DNA from 3 places in the Lentzea sp. DG1S-22 genome. Region 1 is predicted to be linked to each of the others. Evidence: riboswitches for the same ligand, from Rfam matches in the RefSeq annotation. Region 1 holds a riboswitch; each other region holds the start of a gene.
What was found. A riboswitch is a leader RNA that binds a small molecule or an ion and turns the genes downstream of it on or off. The one in region 1 is predicted to bind glycine.
Positions count from the first base shown of each region.

Region 1 (3,918 bases):
TGATGACGCAGAGATGCAGGAGGTGAACCGGATCAAGAACGCGTGGCTCGCTGAGGCTCCCCCTCGGCGCCGGGCATCCCCGTGCAGCGGGGTGCCGCACGGAGCGGGCCGCGTGGCTTGGTCAAGGTCGACTCGGCGGATCCGGCCTACGTGGCCGCGATGCGCAAGCGGGCGCCGGAGGCACCCGAGGCGTTGCTCGCCGCCGCGGCGAGCTACTGGCAGCTGGTGGGCGACGTCGCCGAGGCCGAGCAGTGGTGGGACGCGGGCATCAGCCCGCTGGACCAGCGCGCGCTCGACTACCGCGCGGCCGGCCTCACGCCCGCCGACCTCGGGAGGCGCCTGGGACCGATGACGGTTCTCCAGCACCTTCGCCGTGGCTCCGCCGCGGCCTGGTGCGTCGCACGTCTGCAGAGGCAGCGCCGGGACGGCGTGGCATAAGAGGAACGGGCTGCCGGAGGCGGCAGCCCTGTACCCATCCCCACGGGTGGCCTCCTGTCAGGAGGCCTCACCCCAGTAGTGTGGAGGTCGTGCGCGGCCTCCTTACTCCCCAGCGTGTGCTGATCGCGCTCGCCTGTCTGGCGGCGCTGATCGTCTGCTGCGGGCTCGCGTACTGGCAGTGGCAGCGCTTCGAGTCCTCCAGCGGCACGTTCCAGAACCTCGGGTACGTGCTCCAGTGGCCGCTCTTCGGCCTCTTCCCCCTCTTCATGGTGTGGCGTTTCCGCCGCCTGGCACGCCAGCGCCGTGACGAGGCTCTCTCCGCACCGGAGCCGGTTGCGGCCGCCGCCGAGCCGGTGACTACCGTTGACGCCGTCAAACCCGCGCCCGTCGAGCACTTCGACGACGAAGAAGACGCGGAGCTCGCGGCCTACAACCGCATGCTCGCGAACCTCAACGCGCGGGACGGTCGTTGAGCGAAGGCGGGCAGATGAAGGGTGCGTTGACCCGGTTCAGGGTCATGGCTTACGTGGTCGGTGTCTTCCTGCTGCTCCTGGTCGTGGCGATGGTGCTCAAGTACGCCGCGGACATGGACGGCGCGATGAAGGTCGTCGGCCCGGTCCACGGCTTCCTCTACGCCATCTACCTGGTGCTTTCCGTAGACCTGGCGCTGAAGCTGCGCTGGTCGATCAAGGGCACGGCGCTCGTGCTGATCGCCGGCACGATCCCGTTCCTGTCGTTCTGGGCGGAGCGCAAGGTGGTCGAGAAGACGGCGCAGGGCGTGCCGCTGTGACGTTCGGCCTGCTAGCGTCTGGGGCAACCAACTGAACACGGCCGTCGATGTCGCGCGGGAGAGCTCCACCGCTGCCGGTTTCCGGCGTGGGGAGCGCCGAAGGAGCAACTCCTCCCCGGAATCTCTCAGGTCCCCGTACCGCGCGACGAAGGCAACTCTGGAAAGCAGGCTCGTCAGCAGCCTCGCCCACGGTGCAAGCCACTCCGGTGGTGAAGCTCTCAGGCTCATGACAGAGGGGGAGGCTCTCTCAGACGAGGAGTCTCTGATGGACCGTGTCATTCTTCTGTTGCCTCAGCCGGCCTGCTCCGGCTCTTCGGCGCACCCTCAAGGAGCGTTCTGATGTCCCGCCTCACGCCTCTGAACGCCGAGCACGAGCAGCTCGGCGCGATGTTCACCGACTTCGCGGGCTGGCGGATGCCGCTGCGCTACTCGTCCGAGCTCGCCGAGCACCACGCGGTGCGCACCTCGGCGGGCCTGTTCGACCTCACGCACATGGGTGAGATCGTCCTGACCGGACCGCAGGCGGGCGAGGCGCTCGACTACGCGCTCGTCGGCCACATCTCCGCGCTGGCCGTCGGCAAGGCGCGCTACACGATGATCACCCAGGCCGATGGCGGCGTGATCGACGACCTGATCGTGTACCGCTTGGGCGACGAGGAGTTCATGGTCGTCGCGAACGCCTCCAACGCCGCGGTCGTGGCCGACGCGCTGGTGGAGCGCGCCGCCGGGTTCGACACCGCCGTCGCGGACAGGTCGACCGACTACGCGCTGATCGCGGTCCAGGGCCCGAAGTCCGTCGAGATCCTCGCCGGCCTGACCGACACCGACCTCTCGACGGTGAAGTACTACGCCTCGTACCCGTCGACCGTCGCGGGCGTCCCGGCGCTGCTCGCGCGCACCGGCTACACCGGCGAGGAGGGCTTCGAGCTGTTCGTCGCCCCGGCCGACGCCTCGGCCGTGTGGGCCGCGCTGCTGGAGGCGGGCCAGCCGCACGAGCTCAAGCCGTGCGGACTCGGCTGCCGCGACACGCTGCGCCTCGAAGCCGGGATGCCGTTGTACGGCAACGAGCTCACCACGTCGCTGACGCCCTACAACGCGAACCTCGGCCGCGTCGTGAAGCTCGACAAGCCGGGTGACTTCGTGGGCCGCGACGCCCTCGCGAAGGTGGCGGAGTCCGGTGTGGACTCGGTCCTGGTCGGACTGAAGACCCCCGAGCGGCGCGCCCCGCGCCACGGCTACGCGGTGCTGAACGGCGACGAGGTCGTCGGCGAGGTCACCTCGGGCGCCCTGTCCCCGACCCTCGGCTACTCGGTCGCGATGGCCTACGTGACCCGTGCGAGCTCCGAGCCGGGCACCTCACTGCTGGTGGACGTCCGCGGCAAGAAGCAGCCGGTCGAGGTCGTCGCACTTCCGTTCTACAAGCGCGCCAAGTAGGGAGATCCTCCAGATGTCCGACCAGTTCAACGCCTCCCTCGCGGAGTACGACCCCGAGGTTGCCGAGGCCGTCGCGGCCGAGCTGGCGCGCCAGCAGGGCACCCTCGAGATGATCGCCTCGGAGAACTTCACCCCGGTCTCCGTGCTGCAGGCCCAGGGCTCCGTGCTCACCAACAAGTACGCCGAGGGCTACCCCGGCCGCCGCTACTACGGCGGCTGCGAGCACGTCGACGTCGTCGAGCGCCTCGCCATCGAGCGCATCAAGTCGCTCTTCGGCGCCGGCTTCGCGAACGTCCAGCCGCACTCGGGCGCCCAGGCCAACGCGGCCGCCATGTTCGCGCTCCTGCAGCCCGGCGACACGATCCTCGGCCTGGACCTCGCGCACGGCGGCCACCTGACGCACGGCATGCGCATCAACTTCTCCGGCAAGCTCTACAACGTCGTGCCGTACCACGTCTCCGACGAAGACGGCCGCGTCGACATGGCCGAGGTCGAGCGCCTCGCGACCGAGCACCGCCCGAAGCTGATCGTGGCCGGCTGGTCCGCCTACCCGCGCCAGCTGGACTTCGCCGAGTTCCGCCGCATCGCGGACTCGGTCGAGGCGTACCTGATGGTCGACATGGCGCACTTCGCGGGCCTCGTGGCCGCGGGCCTGCACCCGTCGCCCGTGCCGCACGCGCACGTGACCACGACGACCACGCACAAGACCCTCGGCGGCCCCCGCGGCGGCGTGATCCTGTCGAACGACGCCGACATCGCCAAGAAGATCAACTCGGCGGTGTTCCCCGGCCAGCAGGGCGGTCCGCTGGAACACGTGATCGCGGCCAAGGCCGTGGCGTTCAAGCACGCCGCCTCGCCGGAGTTCGCCGACCGGCAGCGCCGCACGCTCGAGGGCGCCCGGATCCTGGCCGACCGGCTGTCGCAGGCCGACGTCGCGGCCGCCGGCGTGAAGGTGCTCACCGGGGGGACCGACGTCCACCTGGTCCTCGTCGACCTGGTCTCGTCCGAGTTGGACGGCAAGCAGGCCGAGGACGTGCTGCACCGGATCGGCATCACGGTGAACCGCAACGCCGTCCCGAACGACCCGCGTCCGCCGATGGTGACGTCCGGCCTGCGGATCGGAACGCCGGCGCTGGCCACCCGCGGGTTCGGTGAGGTGGACTTCGCCGAGGTGGCCGATGTGATCGCCGAGGCCTTGAAGCCCGGGGCGGCTGTGGAGGAGCTGCGGGCCCGGGTCGAGGTCCTGGCGGCCAAGC
Region 1 covers NZ_CP143276.1:7,794,223-7,798,140, forward strand. Annotated here, with positions in the region: partial or broken gene V1227_RS37080 (helix-turn-helix transcriptional regulator) at 1-438, shown strand, start outside; gene V1227_RS37085 (hypothetical protein) at 528-911, shown strand; gene V1227_RS37090 (DUF3817 domain-containing protein) at 926-1,228, shown strand; glycine riboswitch at 1,274-1,379, shown strand; glycine riboswitch at 1,381-1,468, shown strand; gene gcvT (glycine cleavage system aminomethyltransferase GcvT) at 1,568-2,662, shown strand; gene glyA (serine hydroxymethyltransferase) at 2,676-3,918, shown strand, end outside.

Region 2 (3,918 bases), 310 kb from region 1:
TGGTGATCGGGCGCAGGTCGAGGATGCACTCGTGGGCGACGAAGCCGCCCTCGCCGGTGTAGAGGACCGGGTAGTGCTCGTCGAGCCTCCGCGCCACGTAGTTCGCGGCGGCCACGGCGGTCAGGGTCGCGCGGCGCAGGCCGTCGCCGCCCATCATGCGCACGTACGCCCACGAGATCGGCAGGATCGACGCGGAGCCCCACGGGGCGCCCGAGATCGGGCCGACACCGGTGGCCGGTCCCGCCGCCGGCTGCAGCGGGTGGTTCGGCAGGAACGGCGCGAGGTGGGACTTCACGCCGATCGGGCCGACGCCGGGGCCACCGCCGCCGTGCGGGATGCAGAACGTCTTGTGCAGGTTCAGGTGCGAGACGTCCGAGCCGAACTTGCCGTAGCGGGCCAGGCCGATCAGGGCGTTGAGGTTCGCGCCGTCGACGTACACCTGGCCGCCCGCGTCGTGGACCAAGCCGCAGACCTCGCGGACCGTGTCCTCGTACACGCCGTGGGTCGACGGGTAGGTGATCATGATCGCGGCCAGGTCGTCCGCGTGCTCCGCGACCGTCTGACGCAGGTGGCCCATGTCGATGTTGCCCTTGTCGTCGCACTTGACGACGACGACGCGCATGCCGGCCATGACGGCGGACGCGGCGTTCGTGCCGTGGGCGGACGACGGGATCAGGCAGACGTCGCGGTCGGCGTTGCCGTTCGCGCGGTGGTACGCGCGGATCGCCAGCAGACCGGCGAACTCACCCTGCGACCCGGCGTTCGGCTGCAGCGACACGGCGTCGTAGCCGGTGACCTCGGCGAGCCAGGCCTCCAGGTCCGACACGATCTTCAGCAGACCGGCGGCGTCCTCGGCCGGGGCGAACGGGTGCAGCGTCGAGAACTCCGGCCACGTGATGGACTCCATCTCCGCGGTGGCGTTGAGCTTCATCGTGCAGGAGCCGAGCGGGATCATGCTGCGGTCCAGGGCGACGTCCTTGTCGGACAACGCGCGCAGGTAGCGCAGCAGCGCCGTCTCGGAGCGGTGCGAGTGGAAGACCGGGTGGGTCAGGTAGTCCGACGTGCGGCGCAGGTCGGCCGGGATGCCGTCGGCGGTGTCGGCGTCGATCGCGTCCACATCGGACCCGGTGACGCCGAAGGCCTCCCACACCGCGACGACGTGCGCCCGCGTGGTCTTCTCGTCGCAGGCGATCGCGACGACGTCGGAGTCGACGAGGCGCAGGTTGATGCCGGCCTCGCGGGCCTTCGCCACGACGGCGGCGGCCTCACCGGGAACGCGGACCTCGACGGTGTCGAAGAACTCGCCGTGCACGACGTCCAGCCCGGCCTCGCACAGGCCCGTGGCGAGCACGGTGGCCAGGCGGTGCACGCGGGTCGCGATGGCGCGCAGGCCCTCGGGGCCGTGGTAGACGGCGTACATCGAGGCGATCACGGCCAGCAGCACCTGCGCGGTGCAGATGTTCGACGTGGCCTTCTCACGGCGGATGTGCTGCTCACGCGTCTGCAGCGCGAGGCGGTAGGCCAGCGAGCCGTCGGCGTCGACGGAGACACCGACGAGACGGCCGGGCAGCTGGCGCTCCAAACCGGACCGGACGGCCATGTAGCCGGCGTGCGGGCCGCCGAAGCCGATCGGCACGCCGAAGCGCTGCGTGGTGCCGACGACGACGTCCGCGCCGATCTCACCGGGCGCGCGCAGCAGCGTCAGGGCCAGCAGGTCGGCGGCGACGACGGCCTGCGCACCGGCGGCGTGGATCTCCTCGATGAGCGCCTTCTGGTCGCGCACCACACCGGACGCGCCGGGGTAGGACAGCAGGACGCCGAAGAAGTCGCCGCCCAGGCCGAGGCCCTCGATGCCCTGCGACAGGTCGGCGACGACGATCTCGATGTCGAGCGGCTCGGCGCGCGTCTCGATCACGGCCAGCGTCTGCGGCAGCGTGTCGGCGTCGACGACGAACTTGTTCGACTTGGAGCGGCCGGCGCGGCGCACGAGGGTCATCGCCTCGGCGGCGGCGGTCGACTCGTCCAGCATGGACGCGTTCGCGACGGGCAGGCCCGTCAGGTCGCCGACCATCGTCTGGAAGTTCAGCAGGGCCTCCAGGCGGCCCTGGGAGATCTCCGGCTGGTACGGCGTGTACGCGGTGTACCAGGCGGGCGACTCCAGGACGTTGCGCAGGATCACGCCCGGCGTCACGGTGTCGTAGTAGCCGAGGCCGATCATCTGCGTCATCGGCCGGTTCCGCGACGCGAGCTCCCGCAGCTCCGCGAGCGCCTCGGTCTCGGTGGCCGGGGCGGGCAGGTCCAGCACGAGGTCGCGCTCGTGGATGGACGACGGCACCGCGCGCTGCGCCAGCTCCTCCAGCGACCCGACACCGATGACGTCGAGGATGCGCGCGAGCTCGGCGGGACGCGGACCGACGTGGCGGTCGGCGAACGGGGTGCCGTGCTCGAGAGCGGCGAGCGGAATGCGGTCCTGCGTCATCAAACGCCTCCGGGGGCTGAGGGCACACGTGTCCTGGTGCCCTCCCCGCTCTGTCCGTACCCTTCAAGGGCGCCTGAGAGGTTCACCCGGTGCGGGACCGGGCTTTCACCGTCGGCGGGATTCCCTTGCGGGGATCCACTTTCCAGAGGCGTCTCGCTCGGCGGTCCTGGATGCCTGAGAGGTTCCCGGGGAGGGACTTGCTCCTTCGGCGCCGGGTTCGAAGCCCGGTCTCTCCCGCCTGAGTTCAGCGACTACCCGCGAAGAATACCCGCAGGCAGCCCGCCCAGTCGCTAGAGACGCGACCTACGTCTCAACGGCGAGACCGGTGAGCGCCGCCGCGACGGGGTCCGCGGGGTCGTCGCGCACCGCCGCGAGCAGGTGCGCGGTGCCCACGACCGCGTCCCCGCGCCGCGCGGCGACGAGCTTCGCCCGCTCCACGGCGCGTTCCACCGCGCCACCGCCGGAGGGCAACGCGGCCGGGTCCACTCCCGCCTCGCGCAACGCCGCCGCGCCACCCGACTCGAACTCCGGCCTCAGCCGCCGCCCGGAGACGGCCAGCTGGTGGTCGACCGTCAGCACCGCCTCCACGAGGTCGCGCGACGAGACGTCCCGCCTCCCGGCGACGGCCAGCCGTTCGGCCTCGTTGCGCACCACCGTCAGCACCGGTCCGCCGAGCCCCTGACCCCGTGCGACGAGCTTCGTCAGCCAGCCCACGTACCCGCCACCGGACTCCCCTTCCAGGGCTCCCGCCTTGCGCAGCAGCCAGACCGCGGGTGCTTCCTCGACCTCGGCGTAGCGCCGCGCGGCATCGGCCCGCACGGCGGCGGCCGTCACCCCGGGATCCACCCCGCGCACCAGGAACAGGTCGGCGGCCCGTCCGGACTCGAGCGACAGCAACGCCAGGGCGAGGTGGGTCGTGGTCAGAACACCGTCGCCGGCCTGGGCCACAGCCGCACGCAGACAATCCTCCAACGCGCGGCTCACGGGCAGAACGGCCTCGACGCGAGCGTGGTGGTGGGCGGCGCTCATCAGCGCCGTGACGTCCGGGTGGGACTCGCCGACGACACCACCGTCGTCGTCGGCCCAGTGCTCGGTCCCCCGCGCCATCGCCAGCGCCCCCAGCGACTTCGCGCCGAGCTTGCGGCCGGGACCGGTCGTGTCGATCAGGGAGATCAGCAGGTTCTCGGTGCCGACGAACCCGAACCCGTGGCGGGAGGCGCGCCGGACGGCCGCGGCCAGGACCTTGACCACCTGCGACGAAGGAGTGTGCGTCATGCCGGGAACGCTAGGGACGGACCCGTCCCCGGCGCGTCCGCCGACCGGCCACGGACAGGCGCCGGTCGGCCACGGTCACCGGGCCGGTCAGCCGGTGGCGCGCTCGCGGCGGCGGCGGGTCAGCTCGTCCTCGGTCATCGGCGCGATCTCGACGCCGTCCGCAC
Region 2 covers NZ_CP143276.1:8,106,640-8,110,557, reverse strand. Annotated here, with positions in the region: gene gcvP (aminomethyl-transferring glycine dehydrogenase) at 1-2,479, opposite strand, end outside; glycine riboswitch at 2,528-2,627, opposite strand; glycine riboswitch at 2,631-2,726, opposite strand; gene V1227_RS38635 (Clp protease N-terminal domain-containing protein) at 2,783-3,754, opposite strand; gene V1227_RS38630 (MerR family transcriptional regulator) at 3,842-3,918, opposite strand, start outside.
Region 2: linked by a shared signal. The riboswitch ahead of gcvP (aminomethyl-transferring glycine dehydrogenase) and the one ahead of gcvT (glycine cleavage system aminomethyltransferase GcvT) in region 1 are both predicted to bind glycine.

Region 3 (3,918 bases), 800 kb from region 1:
CGCGGGATCGGGGAGTTCAACACCATCGGCCCGAACGCCGTGGCCTACGCGGACGCCATGTTCGGGCCGATGTTGCGCGCCGGGCTGTCGACCGTCGCGGCGGCCCAGTCGATCGCCACGGTGGGCAGCTTCGTCAACGGGTACGCGATCGCCGAGGTCAACTTCATCGCTCGCGGCGGGATGGACTCGCCACCGCCGGACATGGACAAGATCGCCGACCTGTACCGGGACAAGCACCCCCGGTACGTCGCGATGCTCGACGAGGGCGAGCTGTGGTCGCTGGAGCGGCAGTTCGAGTTCGGCCTGGACTGCGTGATCGAAGGCGTCAAGGCCCGCGTCGAAGCCCTCAGGTAGGCGAAACCCCCGCAGCGGTTCACGCGTGCGGGGGCCTCATTCATCGGGGTGGCTCTCAGATCACGGACTCCAGCGGCGTGTGCGCGAGGCCGGTCGCCTCGGCCACCGGGCCGTTGGTCAGCTTGCCGGCGTGGGCGTTGAGGCCCAGGGCGAGCGAACGGTCGTCCTTCAGCGCCTTCTCCCAGCCCTTGTCGGCCAGCGCGACGGCGTAGGGCAGCGTCACGTTGGTCAGCGCGTAGGTCGAGGTGCGCGGGACGGCGCCCGGCATGTTCGCGACGCAGTAGAACACCGAGTTGTGGACCTCGTAGGTCGGCTCGGCGTGCGTGGTGGCGCGCGAGTCCTCGAAGCAGCCGCCCTGGTCGATCGCGATGTCGACGAGCACCGAGCCCGGCTTCATCTCGGCGACCAGCGCGTTCGAGACGAGCTTCGGCGCGGCGGCACCGGGGACGAGCACGGCGCCGATGACGAGGTCGGCCTCGCGGACGGCCTGCTCGATCGCGAACGAGTTCGAGGCGAGCGTGCGCAGGCGGCCGGCGAACTGGGCGTCGACTTGGCGCAGCCGGTCGACGTTGGTGTCGAGGATCTGCACGTCCGCGCCCATGCCCACGGCGATGGTCGCGGCGTTGAGACCGGCCACACCGCCGCCGATCACGACCACGCGGGCCGGGGCGACACCGGGGACGCCACCGGGCAGCACGCCGCGGCCACCGGAGGGCTTCATCAGCGAGAACGCGCCGACCTGCGGGGCAAGGCGGCCCGCGACCTCGGACATCGGGGCCAGCAGCGGCAGCGCGCGGTTCGGCAGCTGCACGGTCTCGTAGGCGATGGCCGTGGTGCCGGACGCCAGCAGCGCCTCGGTCAGCGGCTTGTCGGCGGCGAGGTGCAGGTACGTGAAGAGGGTCTGGCCGGCGCGCAGGCGGGGGTACTCCTCGGCGATCGGCTCCTTGACCTTGAGGACCAGGTCGCCCTCGGCCCAGACGTCGTCGGCGGTCGCGAGGACCTTGGCGCCCGCGGCGAGGTACTCCTCGTCGGTGATCGCGGAGCCCAGACCGGCGCCCTGCTCGACGAACACGTCGTGCCCGCGGCTCGTCAGCTCGTGCGCACCGGCAGGGGTGAGAGCGACGCGGTACTCGTGGTTCTTGATCTCGCGGGGAACTGCGATCCGCACGATGACTCCTCCGTTCGGTGGCCGACATCTCACAATGTGGGGCAGTGGGAAGGTCATGTCACTGTGCGAATCGCACTATCGAGCACGGGTGCGGTTGTTCACTTGGGACAGAGCCACCTGGTTTGCGCTCGCGTGTGACTCGACCCGTCCGCGTTGACACCCGGCGGGGGCCGCACATAGCGTTCGCCCCTGAGAACTGAAGACCGGCCGCGGCGCGACAGCGCCAGAACCCGAGTGGGAGAGACCCCGACGAACGTCGGTCGGGGCGCCGAAGGGGCAAGCTCCCGCACACTCTCAGGCAGCAAGACCACTCGGGGTAGGCAACTCTGCACGGCGGAGGGGGCGCAAGTGTCCTGACCCGTCACAGCCAGAGGAGTCGCGCCGTGCAGTTCCCCGAGAACCTGCTCTACACCACCGAGCACGAGTGGGTCGACTGGACGCCGGGTACCCAGGACCCGCTGACCTGCGGGATCACCGAGTACGCGGCGGACGCCCTGGGCGACATCGTCTTCGTGCAGCTGCCCGAGGTCGGTGCGAAGGTCGTCACCAACGAGGTGTGCGGCGAGCTCGAGTCCACCAAGTCCGTCAGCGACCTGTTCTCGCCCGTCACCGGTGAGGTGATCGAGGTCAACAGCGCCGTCGTCGACGACCCGGCGATCGTGAACAACGACCCGTACGGCGCCGGCTGGCTGTTCAAGGTCCGCGTCGAGTCGGCCGAGAACCTGCTCACGGCGGCCAAGTACGCCGAGCTCACCCAGACCGGCTGACATGGGCCCGACCGACCGCTCCACCACCACGAAGGACTGATCAGTGGCGATCAGCGTTTTCGACCTGTTCTCCGTCGGCATCGGACCGTCCAGCTCCCACACCGTCGGCCCGATGCGCGCGGCGGCGATGTTCGTCGAGAAGCTCGGTGCGCGTGCGTCCGAAGTGGACCGCGTGCACGTCGAGCTGTTCGGCTCGCTCGGCGCGACCGGCCACGGCCACGGCAGCCCGAAGGCCGTGTTCCTGGGCCTCGAGGGCAACCTCCCCGAGGAGGTCGACCCCACCGTCGCCGCCCACCGCGTCGAGGAGATCGTCGGCGGCGGACGGCTCCGGCTCGGCGGCACGCACGAGATCGAGTTCGTGCACGACCGCGACCTCGTCATGCACCGCCGCAAGTCACTTCCGCTGCACCCCAACGGGATGAGCTTCGAGGCGTTCAGCGGCGGCGAGTCCGTCGAGCACGCCGTCTACTACTCGATCGGCGGCGGGTTCGTCGTCGACGAGAACGCCTCCGGCACCGACCGCATCAAGCCCGACTCGACGCCGCTGCCCCACCCGTTCCTCACCGGCGACCAGCTGCTCGCGCGCTGCCGCGAGACAGGCCTGTCGATCAGCGAGATCATGATGGCCAACGAGCTGTCGTGGCGGACGGAAGAAGAGGTGCGGTCGGGACTGCTGCACATCTGGCACGTCATGCAGGAGTGCGTCGAACGCGGCTGCACCGAGCACGGCATCCTGCCCGGCGGCCTGAAGGTCCGCCGCCGCGCCGCCGAGATGCGCAAACGCCTGGAGGGCGAGCACTTCGTCACCGACCCCCTGCGCGTCATGGACTGGGTCACGCTCTTCGCGCTGGCGGTCAACGAGGAGAACGCCGCGGGCGGCCGCGTCGTCACCGCGCCGACCAACGGCGCGGCCGGCATCGTCCCCGCGGTCCTGCACTACTACACGAAGTTCGTGCCGGGAGCCTCGGACGACGGCGTGGTCCGCTTCCTGCTGACCGCCGGCGCGATCGGCGTGCTGTTCAAGGAGAACGCGTCGATCTCCGGCGCCGAGGTCGGCTGCCAGGGCGAGGTCGGCTCCGCGTGCTCGATGGCGGCCGGCGGCCTCGCCGAGGTGCTCGGAGGCACCCCCGAACAGGTCGAGAACGCGGCCGAGATCGCGATGGAGCACAACCTCGGCCTCACCTGCGACCCGATCGGCGGCTTGGTGCAGATCCCGTGCATCGAACGCAACGCCGTCGCGTCCATCAAGGCCATCACGGCCGTGCGCATGGCTTTGCGCGGCGACGGTTCGCACTTCGTGTCGCTCGACAAGGTCATCAAGACCATGCGGGACACCGGCAAGGACATGTCGGTGAAGTACAAGGAGACCGCGCGCGGCGGCCTCGCCGTGAACGTGATCGAGTGCTGACTCAGCGGGCGTCGTAGGCCTGCTGGGCCTCGAGCACCTCGGGCATCCGCGCTTCCAGCAGGTGGATCAACGACAACAGCCGCTCCGCCGTCTCGCGCCCGAGCGGTGTGAGGCTGTAGTCGACCCGCGGCGGGTTCGTGTGCTGGGCCTCCCGGTGCACGAGCCCGTCGCGCTCCAGCGCCTGCAACGTCTGCGACAGCATCTTCTCGCTGACCCCGTCG
Region 3 covers NZ_CP143276.1:6,998,156-7,002,073, forward strand. Annotated here, with positions in the region: gene V1227_RS33250 (TetR/AcrR family transcriptional regulator) at 1-354, shown strand, start outside; gene ald (alanine dehydrogenase) at 410-1,522, opposite strand; glycine riboswitch at 1,748-1,842, shown strand; gene gcvH (glycine cleavage system protein GcvH) at 1,906-2,289, shown strand; gene V1227_RS33265 (L-serine ammonia-lyase) at 2,333-3,697, shown strand; gene V1227_RS33270 (winged helix-turn-helix transcriptional regulator) at 3,699-3,918, opposite strand, start outside.
Region 3: linked by a shared signal. The riboswitch ahead of gcvH (glycine cleavage system protein GcvH) and the one ahead of gcvT (glycine cleavage system aminomethyltransferase GcvT) in region 1 are both predicted to bind glycine.